2 regions of the Methylocystis bryophila genome follow, and region 1 is predicted to be linked to the other one. Evidence: predicted binding sites of a transcription regulator. Region 1 holds the regulator's gene; the other holds the start of a gene.

Region 1 (10,678 bases):
GCACGGCATCCTCGCTGCATGTCGGCAGCCTCTTGCCGATCATGCTGCTCGCGCATCTGCAGCGCAGCGGCGGCAAGCCCCTGCCCCTCGTCGGCGGCGGCACGACGCGCGTCGGCGACCCCTCGGGCAAGGATGAGAGCCGCAAGCTGCTGACGATCGCGGAGATCGACGCCAACAAGGCGTCTATCACGAAAACCTTCGCGAAATTCCTCACCTTCGGCGACGGCGCGACGGACGCCAAGCTCCTCGACAACGCGGAGTGGCTCGCGTCGCTCAATTACATCGAGTTCCTGCGCGACATCGGCCGGCATTTCTCGGTGAACCGCATGCTGACGATGGACAGCGTCAAGCTGCGCCTCGAGCGCGAGCATGAGCTCTCCTTCATCGAGTTCAACTATATGTGCCTGCAGGCCTATGACTTTGCCGAGATCAACAAGCGCCACGGCGCGGTGCTGCAGATGGGCGGCTCCGATCAATGGGGCAATATCGTCATGGGGATCGATCTCGGCCGGCGCCTCGGCTGCCCGCAGCTCTACGGTCTGACCTCGCCGCTGCTGACAACGGCCTCGGGCGCCAAGATGGGCAAGACGGCGGCGGGCGCCGTCTGGCTCGACGCCGCGCTGCTCAGCCCTTACGATTATTGGCAATATTGGCGCAACGCCGAGGACGCCGACGTCTCCCGCTTCCTCAAGCTCTTCACCTTCCTGCCCTTGGACGAGATCGCGCGCCTCTCGGCGCTGCAAGGCGCCGAGATCAACGAGGCGAAGAAGACGCTCGCCACGGAGGTCACCGCGCTGCTGCACGGCCGCGCGGCCGCCGAAGAAGCCGCGGCGACCGCCAAAGCCACCTTCGAGGAAGGCGCGCTGGCCCTCAGCCTGCCCAAGGTCGCCGTGTCAGCCGCGGAGGTCGCCGAGGGGATCGGCGTGCTCACGGCCTTCGTCAAGGCCGGGCTCGTCGCCTCCACGGGAGAAGCGCGTCGCCAGATCAAAGGCGGCGGACTGCGCGTCAACGACGCGCCCGTGACCGATGAAAAAGCCGCGCTCGGCGAAAAGGATTTCGCCAGTGACGGCGTCGCGAAGCTCTCGCTCGGCAAGAAGAAGCACGTGCTGCTGGAGCGCAGCTGAGCGGCGCGGAGCGCCGCCCGCCGAACACTGCGCGGGAGCGCCCGCATGACGAAGGCGATGCGGCGCGTTAGCCTGCGCGATTCGCTATTCCCCGAATATTCCTTCGAGCGGAAAGCGCTCTACCGCCCCGGCGGCTCCAGGCCACGCGCGGTGCCGTCCATCACGCCGAAAATCTTGCGAAACAGTCCGGGCGTCAGCATGGACAGCGGCGAGACATTGATCGTCGGGGAATCGATCCGGCCGACGACGCTGTAATTGAGCGCGAACAGGCCTTCATTCGCGCCGCCCGTGACAATCGGGCCAAAGACCGGAATGTTGCTGAAAAGATTGTTCAAGCCGTAGAATGGCACGTAGGAGCCGCCGAGGTCGAAGGCCTCATGCGCGAAATCCACAGAGCCGTCGAAGGAAAGGCCCATCTCAGGACCCGACATAACGCCTTCACGCAGATGCAGCTTGCCGCCCATCCAGACGAATTGCGCCTGCAGGCGCTGCACCTTGACCGAATCGGGCTCGTAACGCACGCGGCCCTTCTCGTCGTAACGATGCGCCCCCTGCTCCATCAGGCTGCGCATCGCCGGCTCGCTCTTGAGATAGAACTCGCGCACTTGCAGCTCGCCATCGGCGCGCCCTGACGGCGCGAGCAGCATGTTGGCGGTGATCGTACCAGAATCCATGCGGCTGTAGAGATCGAGGAAAGCGAAAAGCGCGCCTGCGTCAGCGCAGACGAACCCGACGCGCGCCGCGCCGCCATCGCCCGGCTCGAGCGTGGCGGACAGGGACTCGCGGCCGAAGCGTCCGGAAAGCGCGAAGCGTCGCGGATGATTGTTGCGCCGCTCCCATTTGAGCTCGACATTCGTCAGAATCTGCTTGCCGAATCCCGAGACGAGCGAGGATTTCAAATCGACGTCGACGTCGTCGAAGGACACAGAGCCTTTGGTCATGCTCGCCGCGGCCGTGCTTCCCGCGGCCGAGCGCTCGACGCCCGCAGCGCCGAGAGAACGCAGGATCGGCCGCGCATCCAAATTGGCCGCGCGCACGACGAGCTTCAACGCGTCGGCGCCGCGCGTGGCCTCGAGCTTCACATCGTCGCCTTCCGAAATTCGAAACTGCGAGAACTTCGCCGAACGAAACGACCCATCGCGCGCAAGCTCGACCACGCCTTGCATGAGCGTCGCGCCGGCCTCCAGCACGAAATGGTCGAGCGTCATGCCCTCGGGGCGCTTGATCAACGTGAAGCTCGCCTTGGCGGGCTTGCCGACGGGCTTCGAGACGCCCGGGAGGGCGTTGTCCAATGAGGCTTTGGTGAGATCGATCTCGAATTGCGCCTCGGTCTCGCCGATCGGCATGGGCGTCTTGACGGTGGCGACGACGGGGCCGCCGACGCCGGGCAGTCCGTAGCCCATCTTGGCGCGCGCCGCCTCGTCGAGCGTCATGGAAATCTGCGCCTGACTCTGCGCATGTTCGCCGAGCGGCTTGCGGATGTCGAGCTGGACTTGCCCGCCGAGCACGCGCGCCGAGCCGCCGACACGCAATCCGCCATGGTCCTGAACGATCGTGAGCGCGCCGGATTCGAGCTTTTCCGCGCCGATGAAGCGTTCGACCGAGAGATTGGCCGCATCGGCGCTGAGCTGCACATTCACGCGCTCCGGCCTTGCGCCATTGCCGATCTCGAAGGCGAGACGCGCCCTGCCGTCGATCTGACCTTTGACCTGTGCGGGATCGATCGGCATCGCCGAATATCGCGCGAGCGACGGCAGCGTCAGGATCTCGGAGACAGCCTCGACGCTGCCGGCAAAGCGCAGCTCTAACGTCGCTGGCGCGGGCACCGGCGCGTTGTCGGGAATGACGAAGGAGCCTTCGCTCAACGTCAGCCGACGCTCATGCGCCGTGTCCATCACGCCGCTGGCTCGATCCACGACGACCGTGCGTCCCGTCAGGCGCAAATGCGCGGAGATTCCGCGGATCGCCGGTAAATCCGGCATGACGTTGATCAACTCGCCATTGACGATGTCGCCCTCGCCCTGGAGTGCAGCGTCGGGCGCCGGCTGCTCATAGCGCATCGCGACGAAATCAGCCTCCGACAAGTCGCTGTGCAGCTCCGCGTGCTTGAAGGCTCCAGCCGTCACATGCTCGAGCAGCCAAAGTCGCGCCGGCGCCCCGACATGGGTCGGCGTCAAGCGCGCCGCGGCAGTCACGTCGGTGTTGTTCAGCGTCAGATTAAAGACGAGGTGCCGCCCGTTGATCCAGTCGAAAGCGAGGGCGCCGGTTCCGTCGAGCTGCGGTCCCGAGGCCTCGAAGCGTTCGATGAAGATCTTTTTCGCGGCCGGTTGGAAGCTGAAGCGTAGCGCGCCGCGGTCGATAAGCAGCGGCTCTTCGCCGGGACGTTCAGGCGCGAACTTCGCAGGTTTGGCCAAGTGGGCCGAGCCCCTCCAGACATCGCCCCGATCCGCCGCCGATTGGGCGAGGGCGTCGAGCGGAGCGGGCGGCGCGAGCGTCCCCTCGCCGACGAGTTCGACCTCCTTCGTCTTGAGCTTCAGCACCGGAAAAAGAAACTGCCGGTTCTTCCGATCCCATCGGGCCTCGCCCAAGGCCTGCTCGATCAGTATCGGCTCGTAATCGGGCTCGTCGAGGCGGAAATAGCCGGGGCCGACAAGGAAGCCGCCCGAGGCGTCGATGACATGATCCCCGGCGTCTAGCGCGAAATGCAGATGCGCCGAAAGCGCAGCGTCGGTGTCGAATTGCTGGTTGCGCCAACCGCTGAGCAGAGTCAGCTCGTCGATCGTGAACTCCTGCGCCCGGGCTTCGAACTCGCGCTGCGTGCCCGGCGCCCCGTGGGTGGTCCCGACCAGAGACCAGCGGCGGGCCGCGCCGGTCGCGGCGAGCTCGAATTTCGAGCCGCCGGCCTCTCGTTGCACGATCAAAGTCAGGTCGGAGTAACGGATCGTGCGGCCGAGCGCGCGGTCGTCGATGACGAGCCGTCCATGCACGACTCCAACATGGTCGACGCCGCCTATGGCGCTCTCCGGGTTGGTCGCAAAATCCAGAAGCCCACGAACAGCCGCGCCGGCGAAATGCAGGAGCCTCGGGTGCGGCCCCGCCGCCTCTGCGGGGGTGGGCTTCGCGGCCGCCGGCCCGATCACGACGGCCTCCTTGGGATCGGCGCCGGCCGAGATCGTGAGCGAGCCGTCGGGAAGCATGACGAGTCGCAACTCGAGGTCGAGCGCCTCGATCCTCTTCGGCGTCACGCGGCCGGCAAGAAGGCCCAGGAAATCGACGGAGAATTCCGCACGCGGGGCGGCGACCACGGTCCGACCCGCGGATTTGACCGTGAGTCCTTCCGCGAAGAGCGTCGGTCCATGCGACGTGTCGGCGAGCGCCACATTCCTCAGGCCAAACTCGTAGCGTCGGCCGTAGAGTTCATCGAGCGACTCGACGATGACCGGCGCGAGCCAGGAAAGAGCGATCGGACCGCGCGCCAGCGAGAACAGGAAAGCGCCGACCCCGAGGCTCATCAGGAGCACGATGAGGAGCCCGACGCCGCAGTAAAAGCGCGCCGTTCGGCGGAGCCCGTGCGAAAGACGCGGCGTGGGCAACGCGTCGCAGAGGGCGCAGATGCCTCTGCGACGGAATTCATGGTCCGCGGCGTCGTTCTCGCTCAAAAAAGCCGCCTTCGTTCCCCGCGCGTTGCGGGCTGCGCCCCGATTCGTCCGGGACGCCACCGCCGGAGCTCTCCCCGATCCCCATCATGGCCGCGCGCTTGGCCGAAACCAAGGCGCCCAAATGAAAAAACGCGCCAGTCGCGGCGTTTCGTCTTCCGCCGAAGGCCGCCCCCGCTTGTAGCGTCCGCGCGCTGAATGGGATAGGTCTGAAGGCGGCGGCCCGACGTCCGAATGAGAATATGGTCAAGCTCCCCAGAAGAAGCTGCTACGCCCTCCTCGCGCGTCTGTCCCTCGAACGCAGCTGCGCAGGGGGCGGGAAGGCGCGCCAGAATCAAGGCGCTCGAGCGGACTTCCATCGCAAAAGCCTCTCAAGTTTGGCGGGATTCTCTCTCGTGGCGCTCGCCCTTGCCGGCGGGCATTCAGCCTTGGCCGTGGAGCTGACGACGCGCCTTCCGGCCTATCGCCCCAAGATCGGCGTGGAGCGCGTCTACCGCGTCGAGATCGAGACAAGCGCCGATTCGCACGGTCTGACGAGGGCCGGCGAGAAAAGCGTGCGGGGAGAGTTCACCAACAGCCTGACCGTGCTCGAACCCACGCTCAGCGGCTTCAAGATGCGCTGGCGGCTCACGCCCAAGGAACCGCCGCCGGGACAGCCCAGTCTCACCGAGATCTTTCGTGACCGCATCCAGGCCTTCGGCGCCGACATGATCGAGGTCGAGACCGATCCGCGCGGCGCGGCGAAGAAGATCGACAATCTCGACGCGATGCGCAAGGCCGTCGAGACGCGCATCGAGGGGCTGAAAAGCGACGACCCCGCCAAGGAACGGCTGCAGTCCCTCCTGCCGCGGTTGCAGCCGGGCTCCCTCTTCCCGATGGATGTGATCGCGCCAGCGGCCCGCCTTTTCGCCGAAGCGCAGACACCCGAAGAACGCGAAGCCGATCTCGGCATGCCCCAGACCGCCAACGCTGAAGGCCACAGCAACGGGGCCAGCGTGCCCATCAAGCTCACAACGCGCTACGACAAGGACGAAGCCCACGGCTTCGTCACCTTCACCTCGACCAAGGTCTTCGACTCCAACGCCTTGACCGAAGCCTGGCGGGAGGTCATCGACCGCGAGACAAAGGAGCTCGCGGCCAGGCGCCCCGAAGCTTCCGCGGAAACGCTCGCCGAATATTCGCGCGCCAGCCTGACGATCACGACGACGGTGCGCCTCTCGCTCGACGACGGCTCCGCGACCTACGCCGAGGAAATCGTCGACAACCGCATCGGACCGGCCTTCACGAGAAACGTCTTGCGCGCCACGCGCGAGTAGGGCCGATTTGAGCGCCCCCCCCTTCGCTTCAATATTTTCGTAACAGGCTCACGAGCTTGCCCTGAATGCGGACGCGATCAGGGCCGAAGATGCGCGTTTCATAGGCGGGATTGGCGGCTTCGAGCGCGATCGAGGCGCCGCGCTTGCGCAGTCGCTTCAACGTCGCCTCCTCGTCGTCGATCAGCGCGACGACGATGTCGCCGGTCTCCGCCTGCTCCTGCTTGCGAATGACGACTGTGTCGCCGTCGAGAATGCCCGCCTCGATCATTGAATCGCCGCGCACCTCGAGCGCAAAATGCTCTCCCGAGCTCAGGAGATCGGGCGGCAGGCTGATCGTGTGGCTGCGCGACTGAATGGCGGAGATCGGCGTGCCGGCGGCGATTCGGCCCATGACGGGGATCGCGACGTTCACCTCCGCCTCCTCATCCTCGCGTTCCTGCAAGGCGCGCACCCGGCCGAGATTCCCTTCGATGACGCTCGGCGAGAACTTCTTGGCGCGGATGGCGCTCTGCGGCGTCGCCGATTCGGGCAGCCGCAGCACCTCGAGGGCGCGGGCGCGGTTGGGAAGCCTGCGGATGAAGCCGCGCTCCTCGAGCGCCAAGATCAGCCGATGGATCCCCGACTTCGAGCGCAGATCGAGCGCGTCCTTCATTTCGTCGAATGAAGGCGGAACGCCAGTCTCCTTCAAACGCTCATGGATGAAGCGCAGAAGATCGCTCTGTTTTCTCGTGAGCATTGCGTTTGGCCCCCAGAGGCGGCGAAGCGTGACGCCGCCGTCCGCTCCGCATAACCGGCCTCCATAAACAAATCATGAACGAAGCATAACCGTTCGCGCTGCGTTCCGCAATTGCATAATGAGCCGGATGAGTCGCCGCATCCCCTGCTGAAATCCGCCAACGGCCAGATCAGCCCTTCCGCGCGGAAGCGACGCGGGTTGAGCGCTCGCGAGAATCTCGCAAAGGCAAACGCTGGCGGCGCCGTCACCGCAGCAGCCTATCAATCCTGTGGAGCTCCGAGTGATGGAGCAGCAGGACCTCATTGGAGGCCGCAAGCTTTATGGCCGAGGCCGTGTAGCCGGCGGTGGCGACCACGACGCCCCTTTGCGCGTCCCGGTGGGCGATGCCGGCGACGATTTCTTGCACGGCGCGATTCCCGACGGGCTTCGAATATTTCTTGCACTGCACGACGATGCGCAGACCGCGCTTGTCGGCGACGATGTCCACGCCCTGATCGCCGCTCGCCGGCGTGACGCGCGCGTCCCATTTGCGCTCCCGCAGAAGCGAAGCGCAATAGCGCTCGAACTCCTCCGGACTCATGTCCGCATGGAATTGCGGCGAGGTCACCTCGTCAAAGACGAGCATCGCAAGATGAAGAACGCCGAGATAGGCGAGCGCCATAAAGGCGAGGCCGAGGCGGCTCGGCCAATAGCCGCCTGCGAGAAGGGTGAACACGACGAACCAGAGAAGGCAGAGCCTTCTCTCCCTGCCCTTTTCGGGCGACGCCTCATTCCCCCTCTTCACGCAGCTTCACCGAATGCGGCCGGGACCCGCCCGTTTGCGAGCGAATCGGCGCGGCGAACAACTCCGCCATTGAAACCCGGAGGCGTTAGCTTTCGATTGCGCCCTGGCGAGCATCCCTGGGGAAAGCGCCAAGCTAGCCCGCGTGCTTTTTCACCCAGGCGACATATCGGTCCATCCAGCCCTGCAGGAAAGAACGGCTGCCCTCACCGATGTCGCCGGCTGCATCGAACAGGCCTTCCTTCATCTGCAAAAACACCTCGGGCTGGCCGAGCGTCGGCGCGTCGAGATAGGCCAGCACGTTGCGCAATTGCTGCTGCGCGATGGCCGTGCCGATCGCGCCGACCGAGATCCCGATGACCCCTGTGGGCTTGCCCGCGAAAGCGTTCTGCCCATAGGGGCGGGAGGCATGGTCGATCGCATTCTTCAGCACGCCGGGAATGGAGCGGTTGTATTCGGGCGTGACGAATAGCAGCCCAGCGGCGGCGGCGATCTCGCCCTTGAGACGCTTCACGGGGTCTGCCTGCGCCGCGTCGTCATCCTGATTGTAGAGCGGCAGATCGGCGATCTTCGCTTGCGTGAACGAGAATTCTGGCGGCGCGAGCTTCGCGACGGCGCCCGCGAGCTTACGGTTGTATGAATCGCGGCGAAGACTGCCGATCAGAACGAGAATCGAGAATTGGCTCATGATGATCGCCCCTTATTCGGGTTGGCCCCGCGGCCCCTCCCTAAAGTAGTGCTGGCTCAGTCTTCCTCGACGTCCGGCGTGCGCCAGGCGAGGTGCTGGCCGCTGTCGACCGCGATCATCTGGCCCGTCACGTGCCGCGCTCGCGCCAGATAAAGCGCCGCATCAACGAGGCTTTCGAGCGTGATCGCCTGCTGCAACGGGACGCCGGCGGCCTCTCGCGCAAATCCCGCCTCGCCCGCATAGAGATTTGGCAGCGCCGGACCGGGTCCGATGGCGTTGACGCGGATGCGCGGGGCGAGAGCCTGCGCCATCGTGCGGGTTGCAGTCCACAGCGCGGATTTCGAGAGGGTGTAGGTGAAGTCGCGCGGGGTGAGGCGAAGCGCCCGCTGATCAATCATGTTGATGATGGCGCCCGTGGCGCCCTCGGGCAAACGGGCCGCAAAAGCCTGGCCGAGCAACACGGGCGCGAAAAGATTGACCGCGAAATGCCGCTCGAGCGCCTCGGGCGTGAAGTTCTGCACAGAATCGGGCTCAAAAAGCGCCGCGCTGTTCACGAGCAGCGCGAGCGGTCCAAAAGGCGCCTCGGCGCGCGGGATCAGCTCGCGCGCCTCGCCTGTGCGCGCGAGATCGCAGGCCAGAGCCTCGGCCCTGAAACCTTGCGCCACGAGCTTCTCGGCGGCGGCCCGCGCCGCCGCCTGCGATCGGGGAGAGGCGTGCAGCACGACCGGCCGGCCGGCCCGCGCAAAACCCTCAGCCAGCGCAAGGCCGATGCGTCGCGCCGCCCCCGTCACGAGAACCGGGCCGCTCTGCTCCGCCGCCTGCATCCATCCTCCGCAATCGCCGCCGGCGCCCTCGCCGACATTGACGCTTTATTAGCCATCATCAACCGAAAACCAAGCCAAAAATTCTGGCGCCCGGCGGCGGCACAAAGTATAAATACGAATACATGCCCATATACCCCATTATCGACACAATTCTTACTACATAGTTCCTAAATAGTTACTTTAACCAAACGATGAGAGTCGGCTCCAGAAAGGTCTCGTTAAGCTGAACGATTATACATCGAAGCCTCGTTCCCTGAGCTGCGGCTCAGCCGGGCGACGCGCCCAAGGACTAGCGCGTCTGGAGACAAAGCATGGAGTTGAGCAAAATGAGACACGCGTTTCTTGCGGCGCTGTTGGCGCCCCTGGCGCTCGGAGCCCTCCCTGCCGTCGCCGCCGACCTGCCCTATCGCCAAGCGCCGGCCGACTATTATGCGCCGGTTCCGGTCACGCGCTGGCAAGGCTTTTACGCGGGCCTCAACGCCGGTTATGGCTGGGGCTCGTTCACCGACGACGCGAATTGGCTCTTCGCCCAGCCGTCGGGCGGCGAGTTCGGCTTCACGGGCGGCTACAATTACATGGTCGCGCCGAACTTTCTCATCGGCGCCGAAGCCGATTTCGACTTCACCGGCATCAGCGCGACGAATTATCCCTACCCGGGGCGCATGACCTCGGGCAATTTGAACGATCTCTTCACGCTGCGCGGCCGCGTCGGCTACACCATGGATCGTGCGCTGTTCTTTATCTCCGGCGGCCTCGCGGGCGGGCGCACGGAGATAAACATGCAGAACGTCTGGTGGGGAAATTTCTGGGGTCAGCAGTCCAGCTATCAGCTCGGATGGGCGCTCGGCGCCGGCGTTGAATATCTGGTCATCCCCAACATCTCGGTGAAAGCCGAATATCTGTTCACGTCGCTCGGCTCCACCTCCTACTTCAACTACTCTCCCTGGGCGTTGCAGGTCGGCTCCAATAATTCGCAGGTGCGCCTTGGCGTGAACTACCACTTCTAGAACGAATTCTTCGAGAGTTGACGGGCTTTTGCGATCGGAACTCGCTAGGGCATGTTGATCCAGCGCGATTCTTCCTCGCTCGAGCTCGAGCGGAAGGAAGGCGCGCCGACTCGCCCGAGAAGGACTCAAAAAGTGAGCGACCCTGGCTTTTGTCATGGCCGCGAGGCTTGCGCGCTCTAGATGCAGGCTCGCGACCGCGACGCGCGGTCTTCAAGCGAAGGAGCGCAAGATGGGTATTCTTGATTTCTTCGGTAAGAAAAAAGACGCGCCGGCCCCTGCGGGCGCGACCGAGACGAGCGCCGCCTCGCCCGAGGCGCTGAAGGGCGAAATCGCGAGGCACGGCCTCGACGCCTCCAACGTGGAGATCGCGGTCGACGGCTCGACGGTGACGCTGTCCGGCTCGGCCGCGACGACAGCCGCGGCCGAGAAGCTGGCGCTGGCCGTGGGAAACACGCAAGGGGTCACCCGGGTCGTCAACAACATCGTCGTGGGGCAGACGCATGCCGAGTCGCGCTTCTACACCGTAAAATCGGGCGACAGCTTGTG
Region 2 (10,678 bases), 1.1 Mb from region 1:
ATTCCTGCAGGCAGGACCCACTCCGGTTCGCTGCAATGAAAGACGCCGCATGTTACAAAGACATATTGGAACAAAAATAGGCTAAATATTGAGAGCGCGAAGAAGATCCAAAAGAGGCCGACCCCAAGGTTTGTCGTGAAGGACCCGCGCTTCATTCTGGCTCCTGTGAGAGGTTGCGCCACCCTTTAGTAGAAGCCGATGGCGCGGGTTCTTTCCTTGGCTTGGTCGATTTATCCTGGATCAAACCCAAAGATAGCGGGTCTACTGCCTTCGGCCTTTGCGCCGGCCGGCTGTGCAACGCGCTCAAACGACCAGCGCAGCCGCGCGCCTTGCGCGGCCTCCCCGCGGACGACGATTTGCGTCGTCGGGCGCGGTCCTTCCGGCGCGGCGCCATAGCGGCCCTCCTCGAGCCGCGCGGGGCCGTCGGCAAAAAATCGCACCTGCGCGCCGGAGGGCAGCGTCACCTCCGCGCTGCGCCCATCCTCGCTTAGAACCGCTTGCGCCTGCGGATGCAGGTGGAACCGGAGCGCGAAAGAATGCGCTTGCCTGCCGGCTTTAGCGCCGCGAACGGCCGAAAGCCGATCTTGACCGAGCAGCCGCGAGCCGTCGCGGCTCAAGATGAGCAGGCGATCGTGACGCAATCCGTAACGCCGCGCATAGCCGTCGAGATCGACAGAGAGCGCGTCGCCGAAGCGGGTCGAGCGCCGGCGCGCGCGTTTCGTCCGCCCATGCTCCAGGATGAGGCCGGAGTCGGCCTTCTCGGAGAGCGGCGCGATCCGGCTCGAGGATTGCTCGTCGAGACAAAGCGTCGAATGCGCCTGGGTTTCGCGCGCCGCTTCCCGCGCCGATTCGAGCGAGGGGAGCGGCGACCCGCTGTTGACCACAACCAGCTCGGGGCCGAATGAAAGCTCGAAAGAGAGCGCGCCGGCATGGGCCTCGCGCGAATATTCCTTTGGCGGCGGAGCGCCCGTGTCCATGATGACGGTCGTCCCGCCCCGCGCCATGCGCGAATAGCCGGAGGGGCGCGCATCCTCCAGATGCGGCTCTCCGGACGGCTCATGCGCGAAGACCGTGGCGAGCGCGCCGGGATTGCCCGCGCCCATTCCATTGAAGCGCGCCAGAGCGCCGTCGCCGTGCTGCAGCAGCCGCAGGAGGGAGATCATCTTGTCGATCGTCGCGGTCAGGGCCGCGGGGGGTTTGACCCCTTGCGCCACCATGAGCTGGCGGAGCGCCAGGAGATCGAGCGAGAGATCGAGCGTCGTTCTGGGATTGCGGCTGACATGGCCCCCGTCGGAAAGCATCTGCTCGCTCAACGCGGCCAGGAAGGCCTGGCGGGCCTGCGTTTTCAGTTGAGGGCTCGAATCCGTGCAGAGGGTGAACTCGAAAAGGGCGAGAGCGCAGAGCAGGCGATCGACGCCTTTCGCGCGTCTCGATGTCAGCATGGCGGCCAGGCTCTTTGCCTGAACGGCGAGGCCTTGAAGCAGCAGACGGGAAAACTGGGGCTCGGCGTCCTCTAGCAGGAAAGGCGCGTGAGCCATCAGATTGAGGACCCGCCGGGCGATCGTTCCAGGCTCCTGAGCCGCGTCGTCCGCTGCGGGTGAACGCATCTCGAGGAAATCCTGGACAAGCGCCCGGGCGGTCTTGCGCGCCCCCGGCGTGTCAGCGGCGCGCAAATGGCGCAGCCAGGAGAAACCGGCGAGCGTGCGCCGCCACGCTCGGCTGGGCGGCGTCAGCGCGAAGGGAGACTGGCTGCTCGTCTGCGCCAGCTTGCCGGCGAAGGAATAGACGCCGGACTCGAACTCCTTCGCGACCGTCGGGTCGGCCGTGCGCATGTCGGGAGCTGCGCCGCGCAGTCTCGTCGGAGTCTCGATACGGGCCTTCACCGATGCGCGGGCGCCGATCTCGCCGCCGCTCGCAAAACGCATCGCTCCCGCAAAGAACGTCTTTAACGCATGCAGCATGCTCGCCCCAAACCATCCCAAGCATTTGGATCTGGCGCGATGTCTTATCGCTTGAAGGGACGACCGGTAACCTAATCGCGGGCCGAATGCACCGGTTTTGTGACAGTGAGCGGCCGGCGGCGCCCGGAGGTCTATTCCGCCGCCTCGCGCAGGAGGTCGCGCGCCTGCTGGCGCAAATCGTCGATCGGCGAGAGGGCTCCGCTTTCCTCGAAGTGCCAGAAGGTCCAGCCGTTGCAGGCGGGTAAGCCTTGCGCCAAGGCGCCGGTCTTGTGGATGGAGCCGATGACGCCGCCGATCAAAAGCGTCCCGTCGGCGCGCACGGTCGCCTTGTGCCGTCGTTTTGCGTCGGTCAACGGCGTTCCCGGCGCGATGAGGCCGGCCTCGATGAGGCTCACGAAGGCGATGCGCGGCTCGGCTCGCTTGCTCGGCGCCGGCGCGAGCATATCCGCGTCGAGGGGCTCCACCGCCGCGATTCGCGCCTGCGCGGCGTCGATGTAAGAGGACTCCCGTTCGAAGCCGAGATAGTCGCGCCGCAGCCGCTTGGCGACCGCCCCCGTCGTGCCGGAGCCGAAGAAGGGGTCGAGGACGAGATCCCCCGGCTGCGATGCCGCCTGCATGATTCGGGCGAGCAGGGCCTCCGGCTTTTGCGTGGGATGGGCTTTGCGGCCGCGCTCGTCTTTGAGCCGCTCGGCGCCGACGCAGATCGGCAGCAGCCAATCGGAGCGCATCTGGCAATCCTCGTTCGCCGCCTTCAGCGCCTCGTAGTTGAAGGTGTAGCGTTTCGCGCCGGCGTCGCGCGCCGCCCAGATCATCGTCTCATGGGCGTTGGTGAAGCGCCGGCCGCGAAAATTGGGCATGGGATTGGTCTTGCGCCAGACGATGTCGTTCAAGATCCAAAAGCCCAGATCCTGCATGATCGCGCCGACGCGAAAAATGTTGTGGTAGGAGCCGATCACGAAGATCGTCGCTTGCGGCTTCATCGCGCGGCGCGCCGCGGCGAGCCAGTCTTTCGTGAAGGCGTCATAGGCGGAAAAATCCGCGAACTTGTCCCAATCGTCGTCGACCGCATCGACGACGCTCTGGTCGGGGCGCGATAGCGCGCCGGCGAGCTGCAGATTGTAGGGAGGGTCGGCGAAGACGAGATCGACCGAGGCTTCCGGCAAGGCGCGGAGCAGCGAGACGCAATCGCCGCGAAGGATCGCGTTGCGCCGCGCCGCGCCGGGCGGCCCGTCAGCTTTCGTCCCAGTACGCGTGACCTTTATCTGGGCTACAGGACGGGCAATCCCGACGCGAGCGGTTTGCATGAACTCGACACCACTTACGCTACCGACGCGATGGACTATGGCGGAACGAAGTAAAGGCCGAGTTTCGAGGGGTGTCGCGCATGCGTCCCTTTTTCGGACGGCTTTGTTAAAGTATCTCGATTTGGAGCAATGATTGACCAATTATTACGTATTTCTCTCGCGCGCCTTGAAGGGCGAGAAGCTCAATCGGTGAAAGGACGTGGGGCCAAGACGCGCAATCGCGTCCAAATGCTTGGCGGAGCCGTAGCCCATGTTCGTCGCGAAGCCATATTCCTCGTGGATGCGCGCCAGGTCGCGCATCATCGCGTCGCGTGCGACTTTGGCGACGATCGAAGCCGCCGCGATCGACTGAGACAGCGCGTCGCCCTTCACGACCGCGCGCGCAGGACAGGACAGAGGAGGCGCGTCGCGCCCGTCAATGAGCGCGAAGGCCGGGGCGAGCCCTAAGGCCCCAACGGCCTGCGCCATCGCTTTGAGCGCGGCCTTCCTGATGTCGGTCTCGTCGATCTCCTTCGCCGTCACGAAGGCGACGCCAACCGCCAGCGCGCTTTCGACGATCGCCGCAAAGGCGGTTTCGCGCGCTGCCGCGGCGAGGGCTTTCGAATCGGCTATTCCCTTAGGAACATTCGCGGGGTCGAGGATGACCGCGGCGGCGCAGACGGGGCCGGCGAGCGGCCCGCAGCCGACTTCGTCGACGCCAACGATAGGCGCGACGCCCTGGGCGATGAGCTCGGCTTCGAGCATGAAGTCAGGAAGGCTTGGACTGATCCCGCGCATCGCGTTCCGAGAGGTTTTGTCGCGGAACGCGCCGCGCGTCGGCGCCGGTGCTAGAACGAAACCCGCAAATGTTGATGGGTTTTGCGATCAGCTAGGACGCTGCATCAGAATAGCGCAAGCTGCTCGGCGGCGCGACGGGGCGGGCTGAAAAGATCGCAACGCAGGCGCGCACCCTGGCCGAAGCCGAGTTTTTCGGCGGCGCGCTCGAAGCGCCGGCCGATCATCCAGGCATAAGGGCCTTCGCCGGTCATGCGCGTCTCGAAGGAGGGGTCGTAGAGCTTCCCCTCGCGCGTCTGGCGAATGAGCGAGAGCACATGGCGCGCGCGATCGGGAAAATGCTCGCAAAGCCATTCGCTGAAGATCTCGCGTAGCTCGAGCGGCAGCCGCAGCAGCACATAGCCCGCCTCGCTCGCGCCGCAGGCGCGCGCTCGCGTCAGGATCGTCTCGATCTCGGCGTCGTTGATCGCCGGGATGATCGGCGCGACGAGAACCGAGACCGGCACGCCGGCTGCGGCGAGCTTTTCGATCGCCTCGAGGCGCAGCCGCGGCTGTGGAGCGCGCGGCTCCATGCGACGCGCGAGATCGCCGTCCAGCGTCGTGACGGAGATCGCGACCTTGGCGAGGCCCTTTTTGGCCATGGGGGCGAGGATGTCGAGGTCGCGCGTGACTAGCGCCGATTTCGTGACGATCCCGACCGGGTGGTTCGCGCGCGCGAGCACTTCAAGCAGCCCGCGCGTGACGCGATGGCGCTTCTCGAGCGGTTGGTAGGGGTCGGTGTTCGAGCCGAGCGCCAGGGTCTTCGCGACATAGCCGGGTGCGGAGATCTCGCGCTCCAAGGCCTGCGCGGCGCCGTCCTTGACGAAGATCTCGGTCTCGAAATCGAGGCCCGGCGAGTAGCCGACGAAGGCGTGCGACGGGCGCGCATAGCAATAAGCGCAACCGTGCTCGCAGCCGCGATAGGGATTGACCGAACGATCGAAGGCGATGTCGGGCGAATCGTTTTTTGTGACGACGCTTCTCGCCTTTTCGAGATGGACGCGGGTCTCCAACGCCGACAGATCTTCGAGAGATCCCCATCCGTCGTCAGCCTCTTCTCGCGCGTGAGGCTCAAAGCGCCCGCTCTTGCGGGAAAGCGCTCCGCGGCCGCGTCGCCTCGCGGGGTCGATCAGTGATTCCGGCGCGCCGAGCCCCAGTGCTCGATAGGGTTGCAGAACGCTGCCGGCGCTCTCCAGGCTTCTCATCGCGACCTGTCCTTCCTTTGGGATAGCCTGCTACTCCGCGGCCCCCGGGCGCTTTCGTGGGGACGAGACGCGCGCCCGGAAGCCGCGAAGGCAAAGGCTCGACTGGAACGAAACCCGACGCCAACGCGAAAGCCCGACGCAACGAGAGACGCGGAGGAGGCGAAACACGGAGCCGAACGCCCTCCGAAACGCGAAACAGAACAAACAGCGAATAAGGAACATATAGAGAACAAACGGCGCGGCGTCAAGCCGCGCGCTGGAGCTTTCCGCGACGCTTCGATAGAAGGCGCGATCTCCGCCAACGCCACGTGATGAGAAGGTCATGACCGAAAAGCCCTGTCCCTGCCGCGTCAAAGATAAAGAGCCGCTCCCTTATGCGACGTGCTGCGCGCCGATCCTCGAGGAGGGCAAGCCCGCGCCGACGGCCGAAGCCCTCATGCGTGCGCGCTACAGCGCCTTTGCGCTGGGCAAGATCGACTTTCTTTATGATTCGCTCGCGCCTGAGTCGCGCCACGACTTCGATCGCAAGGCGGTGCAGCATTGGGCCACGCAGTCGCAATGGCTCGGCCTGGACATTCTTTCGACCGAAGATGGAAAGGCCGGCGACAAAGAGGGTTATGTCGAGTTCGTCGCGCATTTCTCGCTCGACGGGAATGAGCAGGCGCACCGCGAACGCTCGAAATTTCGCGCGGACGAGACGACCGGCGGCTGGTGCTTCCTGGAGGAGGCGAACCGCAAGCCCGAGCCTGTCGTGAAAGGCAAGCAGCCAGGCCGCAACGATCCCTGTCCCTGCGGTTCGGGCAAGAAATTCAAGAAGTGCTGCGCCATGGCGGCGTGATGTGGCCGGCGCCTCTTTCCGCAAAAGCCATGTATGCTGAGTCCGCATGTGCGGACGTTTCACCCAGCACCTCTCCTGGGCGGAGATTCGCCGGCTCGCCGACCTCGTCGGCCAGCCGCGCAATCTCGCGCCGCGCTACAATGTCGCGCCGACGGACGCGATCGAGGTCCTCCGCGCCGGCCCTTCGGGGCTGGAGCTGACGCCGATGCGCTGGGGGCTCATTCCTTATTGGTGGAAGAAGCCGCTCCAGGAGCTGCCGTCATGCTTCAACGCGCGCGCCGAGACGCTCAGCGAGAAGCCGATGTTTCGGGACGCTTTCAAATCGCGGCGTTGCATCGTGCCCGCCTCGGGCTTCTATGAATGGACGAGCGAAAAGGGGCGCAAGATCCCGCATTATTTCTCGAGCGCCGATGGGCTGCCCCTCGCGCTCGCGGGCCTTTGGGAGCAGTGGCGCGATCCGAACGGCCAACAGTTGCTCTCCGCGACCATCGTCGTCGGTGCCGCCAACCCATGGATGAGCCGCTTTCACGATCGCATGCCGATCCTCTTGTCCTGGAGCGACGCAGAGCATTGGGTGAGCGGCGACGATCCCGCGACGCTGCTTCGCCCCGCGCCCGATGAGGCCCTTCAGGAGTGGACCGTCTCGACGCGCGTCAATCGCTCGGGCGTCGGCGACGACGATCCGACCCTGATCGACCGAGCTGAAGGCGAAGGCCTCCTTCCCAGACTCGGGGCTTGATTACGACTTCGCGCAGCCTCGCCCGGTAGCGTCCCCGCTCCCGCTTGCGGGGGAGGGATAGGGAGGGGGCTGTCAGAAGCCTCGCCCCGGCGGCGCCGGCTGACATTTGAACACGGCGATCTCGTCGCCAAGATCGTATTTCAGCTCGCCTTTCGCGAGATCGAGCGTGTCGCGCGTCTGGCTATCGACGCATTTCTTTTTCGTGCCGCTTTGCAGGCAGGCGCGATCCTGGCCGAAGGTGACGAGGTCCTTGTCGATCGTGACCACATAGGTCACCTTTTCTTTTTCGCCGAAACTGTCGGGCCCAGAGATGTAAGACTCGCCCTGCGTATATTCCTCGGCGACGCCCTCGCTCCACATGATCTCGAGATAGCGCCGCTCGGTGTCGAGCCCGAGGGTCACCTTCTGATCCGTGCGCGCGCAATCGAGGTGGAGTTCCTTCGCGCCGGCGCCCGTCGCGCTCAAGAAAAGCGCAAGCGTGGCGCCTAGAGCGCAATGCAAAAAAGTGGAAACCGGTTTTTCGCACAAATCGCGCTCTAAGCTTTCGGAATGGAAAGGTCTGAGCTTCATCGCCGAGTGTCCAATTCTGTCTTCGCTTCCTTGCAGGCTTCGATCTGTTCCTTGCTGGCGAACCAGTAGTTGACGTTGCAGAGCGCCTCGTAGCGGCTGTTGACGAATAGCGACCAGAAATAATAGCCCATCACAAGGCCTGTCACGACGAGGAGCGCGAGGGTCGGCGGTCTCAAAAACGTCTCCGTGGTCACGCGCTTGTTCCGCTCGAGTGCTTTGAGCGACAGAAAATCACGACGCAAATGCGATCGTAAGCGCCACGCCTCCGAAGTCAACGCCGCCCCTCGCTCCCGCATCCGCCGGGCGTCTTTCCCTGCCGCAAGGATAAAGATCGGCGGCGGCACGGAGAGCAAAGAGCGGGGCGGACCGCAGCGAGCGACCATAGGCCGCATAACTCATTGAGCATGAAAGCCTAGCACCAGCCTTGACTTCGAGGGACGCATAGCCTATTTCGCGCTCTCCGCACGCGGGGGAGTAGCTCAGTTGGTTAGAGCGCCGGCCTGTCACGCCGGAGGTCGCGGGTTCAAGTCCCGTCTCTCTCGCCAGCCTCGCGACGAATTCCCCTTGAGCCTTGCGGTTCGGCGCTTGGTGGCGTCGGGAGCGCAGCTCAAATCTTGAAAAATCCGCCGCCTTCTCGTCGATGTTCGGCCAAGGCGACAGCGTCGAGCGGCTCATTGCAGGAGTCCCGATGCCCATGGATCGCCGCCCCGTCCGCCGCGCTCTGCTTTCCGTCTCCGATAAGAGCGGCCTTGTCGAATTCGCGCGCGCGCTTTCGGCCCGCGGGGTCGAGCTCATTTCGACCGGCGGCACGCGCAAGGCGCTCACTGCGGCGGGGCTGAGCGTCAAGGACGTCGCCGACGTGACGCAGTTTCCCGAGATGATGGACGGCCGGGTCAAGACGCTGCATCCGACCATTCACGGCGGCCTGCTCGCTGTGCGCGAGAATCCTGAGCATGAGGCGGCGATGCTCGCGCATGACATCGCGCCGATCGATCTCCTCGTCGTCAATCTCTATCCCTTCGAAGCGACGCTCGAGAGCGGCGCCGCCTTCGAGACCTGCGTCGAGAACATTGACGTCGGCGGACCCGCGATGATCAGGGGGGCGGCGAAGAATCACGATTCCGTCGCCGTGCTCGTCGATCCCTCCGACTATGCGGCGCTGCTTGGCGAGCTCGATGCGCAGAACGGCGCGACGACGCTCACCCTGCGCCGCCGCCTCGCGCAAAAGGCCTTTGCGCGCACCGCCGCCTATGACGCAGCGATTTCCAATTGGCTCGCGCAAGAAATCGGCGATCCGGCTCCGCCTTGGCGCGCGCTGGGCGGACGTCTCGCGCAGGAGATGCGCTATGGCGAGAACCCGCATCAGGGCGCCGGATTTTATCTGGGGGGCCCTAAGCGCTTCGGCGTCTCGACGGCGCGCCAGCTGCAGGGCAAGCAGCTCTCCTACAACAACGTCAACGACACCGACGCCGCCTTCGAAAGCGTGGCGGAGTTCAATCCCGCGCGGACCGCGGCCGTCGTCATCGTCAAGCACGCCAATCCCTGCGGCGCCGCCGAAGGCGCCTCGCTCGAGGAGGCCTATCTGAGGGCGCTGCGTTGCGATCCCGTCTCGGCCTTCGGGGGCATTGTTGCGCTGAACCGCCGCCTCGACGCCGCCGCGGCGAAGAAAATCGTTGAGATCTTCACCGAGGTCATCATCGCGCCGGAAGCCGACGAGGAGGCGGTCGCCATCGTCGCGGCGAAGAAAAACCTGCGCTTGCTCGTGACGGGCGGCGTCCCCGATCCTCGCGCGCCAGGCCTCGCGCTGCGCGCGGTCGCCGGCGGCTTTCTGGCGCAGAATCGCGACAACGCCGTCGTCGATGACATGAAGCTCGCGGTGGTGACGACGCGCGCGCCGAGCGAGGCGGAGCTCGCCGATCTCAAATTCGCCTTTCGCATCGCCAAGCACGTCAAGTCCAACGCGATTGTCTATGCAAAGGACGGCGCGACCGTCGGCGTCGGCGCCGGCCAGATGTCGCGCGTCGATTCTTCTCGCATCGCCGCGCAGAAGGCGGCGGAGGCCGCTGCGACCGCAGGTTTGATCGAGAGCCTCGCTAAAGGGTCGGTCGTCGCCTCTGACGCTTTTTTCCCGTTCCCCGACGGCCTCCTCGCCGCGGCCGCCGCCGGCGCGACGGCGGTCATTCAACCGGGCGGCTCGATGAACGACGCAGCGGTGATCGCGGCGGCGAATGAGGCCGGGCTTGCCATGGTCTTCACCGGCACGCGCCATTTTCGTCATTGAGCAGAGCGAGCGCCGCGCGCGGCGCGTCGGGAAGAAACATGACGGAAGCCTCAAAGACTCTTCTTCGCATCGCCGAGGCGCTGGAGCGGCTTGCGCCGCCGCCGCCTCAGCAGCCGGATTTTTCCGCGGCCGAAGCTTTCGTCTGGCGCGCCGACGCGCGCGTCCTCTCGCCGATCTTTGAGGTCAATCGTATCGCGCTCGATCTTCTCGCGGGCGTCGACCGCGCGCGCGATCTGCTTTTTTCCAACACCGAGCGTTTCGCGCGAGGCTTGCCTGCCAATAACGCGCTGCTCTGGGGCGCGCGCGGCATGGGCAAGTCGTCACTCGTCAAGGCCGTGCATGGCGCGCTGAGCGGGGAGGGGCTCCTCAAGCTCATCGAGATTCACCGCGAGGACATCGAGAGCCTGCCCCTTCTGCTCGCGGCGCTGCGGGGCAAGGATTATCAGTTCATCGTCTTTTGCGACGATCTCTCCTTCGACGTCGGCGAAGCGAGTTACAAATCCCTGAAAAGCGCTCTGGAGGGCGGCGTCGAGGGCCGCCCGGCCAATGTGCTCTTCTACGCGACCTCGAACCGGCGGCATCTCTTGCCCCGGGACATGGCCGAGAATGAGCAGGGCTCGGCCATCCATCCGGGCGAGACGGTGGAGGAGAAGGTCTCGCTCTCCGATCGCTTCGGCCTCTGGCTCGGTTTCCACAAATGCAGCCAGGATGAATATCTCGCGATGATTGCGGGCTATGCGCGGCGCTGCGGGCTCGACGTCGCGCCCGAGACGCTTCGCGCCGAGGCGTTGGAATGGTCGACGACGCGCGGCGCGCGCTCAGGCCGGGTCGCCTGGCAATTCATCCAGGATCTTGCGGGCCGGCTGGGCAAGCGGCTGGACGGCCATTCCTGTGGATGAACGTCTCGCCAACCGGCTCACTCGTCGGGGCGCTCAACGCACTCGACCCGAAGTTTAGCCCCTTTGCC

What was found. Region 1 encodes LexA, which represses DNA repair genes until DNA is damaged. Its sites were predicted from a motif close to TGTTCNNNNTGTGTTCNG; they were not measured.
Region 2: a site for LexA is predicted at 5,498-5,515, ahead of QMG80_RS06340 (PA0069 family radical SAM protein). Genes of this name have one in related genera too.

The regions. Positions count from the first base shown of each region.
Region 1 is NZ_AP027149.1:2,465,461-2,476,138, reverse strand. It holds gene tyrS (tyrosine--tRNA ligase) at 1-1,124, shown strand, start outside; gene QMG80_RS11565 (YhdP family protein) at 1,244-4,783, opposite strand; gene QMG80_RS11560 (hypothetical protein) at 5,176-6,096, shown strand; gene lexA (transcriptional repressor LexA) at 6,125-6,832, opposite strand; gene QMG80_RS11550 (restriction endonuclease) at 7,077-7,616, opposite strand; gene QMG80_RS11545 (NADPH-dependent FMN reductase) at 7,750-8,301, opposite strand; gene QMG80_RS11540 (SDR family oxidoreductase) at 8,358-9,125, opposite strand; gene QMG80_RS11535 (outer membrane beta-barrel protein) at 9,452-10,132, shown strand; gene lysM (peptidoglycan-binding protein LysM) at 10,362-10,678, shown strand, end outside.
Region 2 is NZ_AP027149.1:1,350,785-1,361,462, forward strand. It holds gene QMG80_RS06320 (hypothetical protein) at 1-155, opposite strand, end outside; gene QMG80_RS06325 (heparinase II/III family protein) at 231-1,961, opposite strand; gene QMG80_RS06330 (site-specific DNA-methyltransferase) at 2,093-3,265, opposite strand; gene rnhB (ribonuclease HII) at 3,410-4,042, opposite strand; gene QMG80_RS06340 (PA0069 family radical SAM protein) at 4,147-5,283, opposite strand; gene QMG80_RS06345 (YchJ family protein) at 5,606-6,121, shown strand; gene QMG80_RS06350 (SOS response-associated peptidase) at 6,168-6,860, shown strand; gene QMG80_RS06355 (hypothetical protein) at 6,933-7,325, opposite strand; gene QMG80_RS06360 (hypothetical protein) at 7,427-7,624, opposite strand; tRNA gene QMG80_RS06365 (tRNA-Asp) at 7,899-7,975, shown strand; gene purH (bifunctional phosphoribosylaminoimidazolecarboxamide formyltransferase/IMP cyclohydrolase) at 8,119-9,711, shown strand; gene QMG80_RS06375 (ATP-binding protein) at 9,750-10,610, shown strand.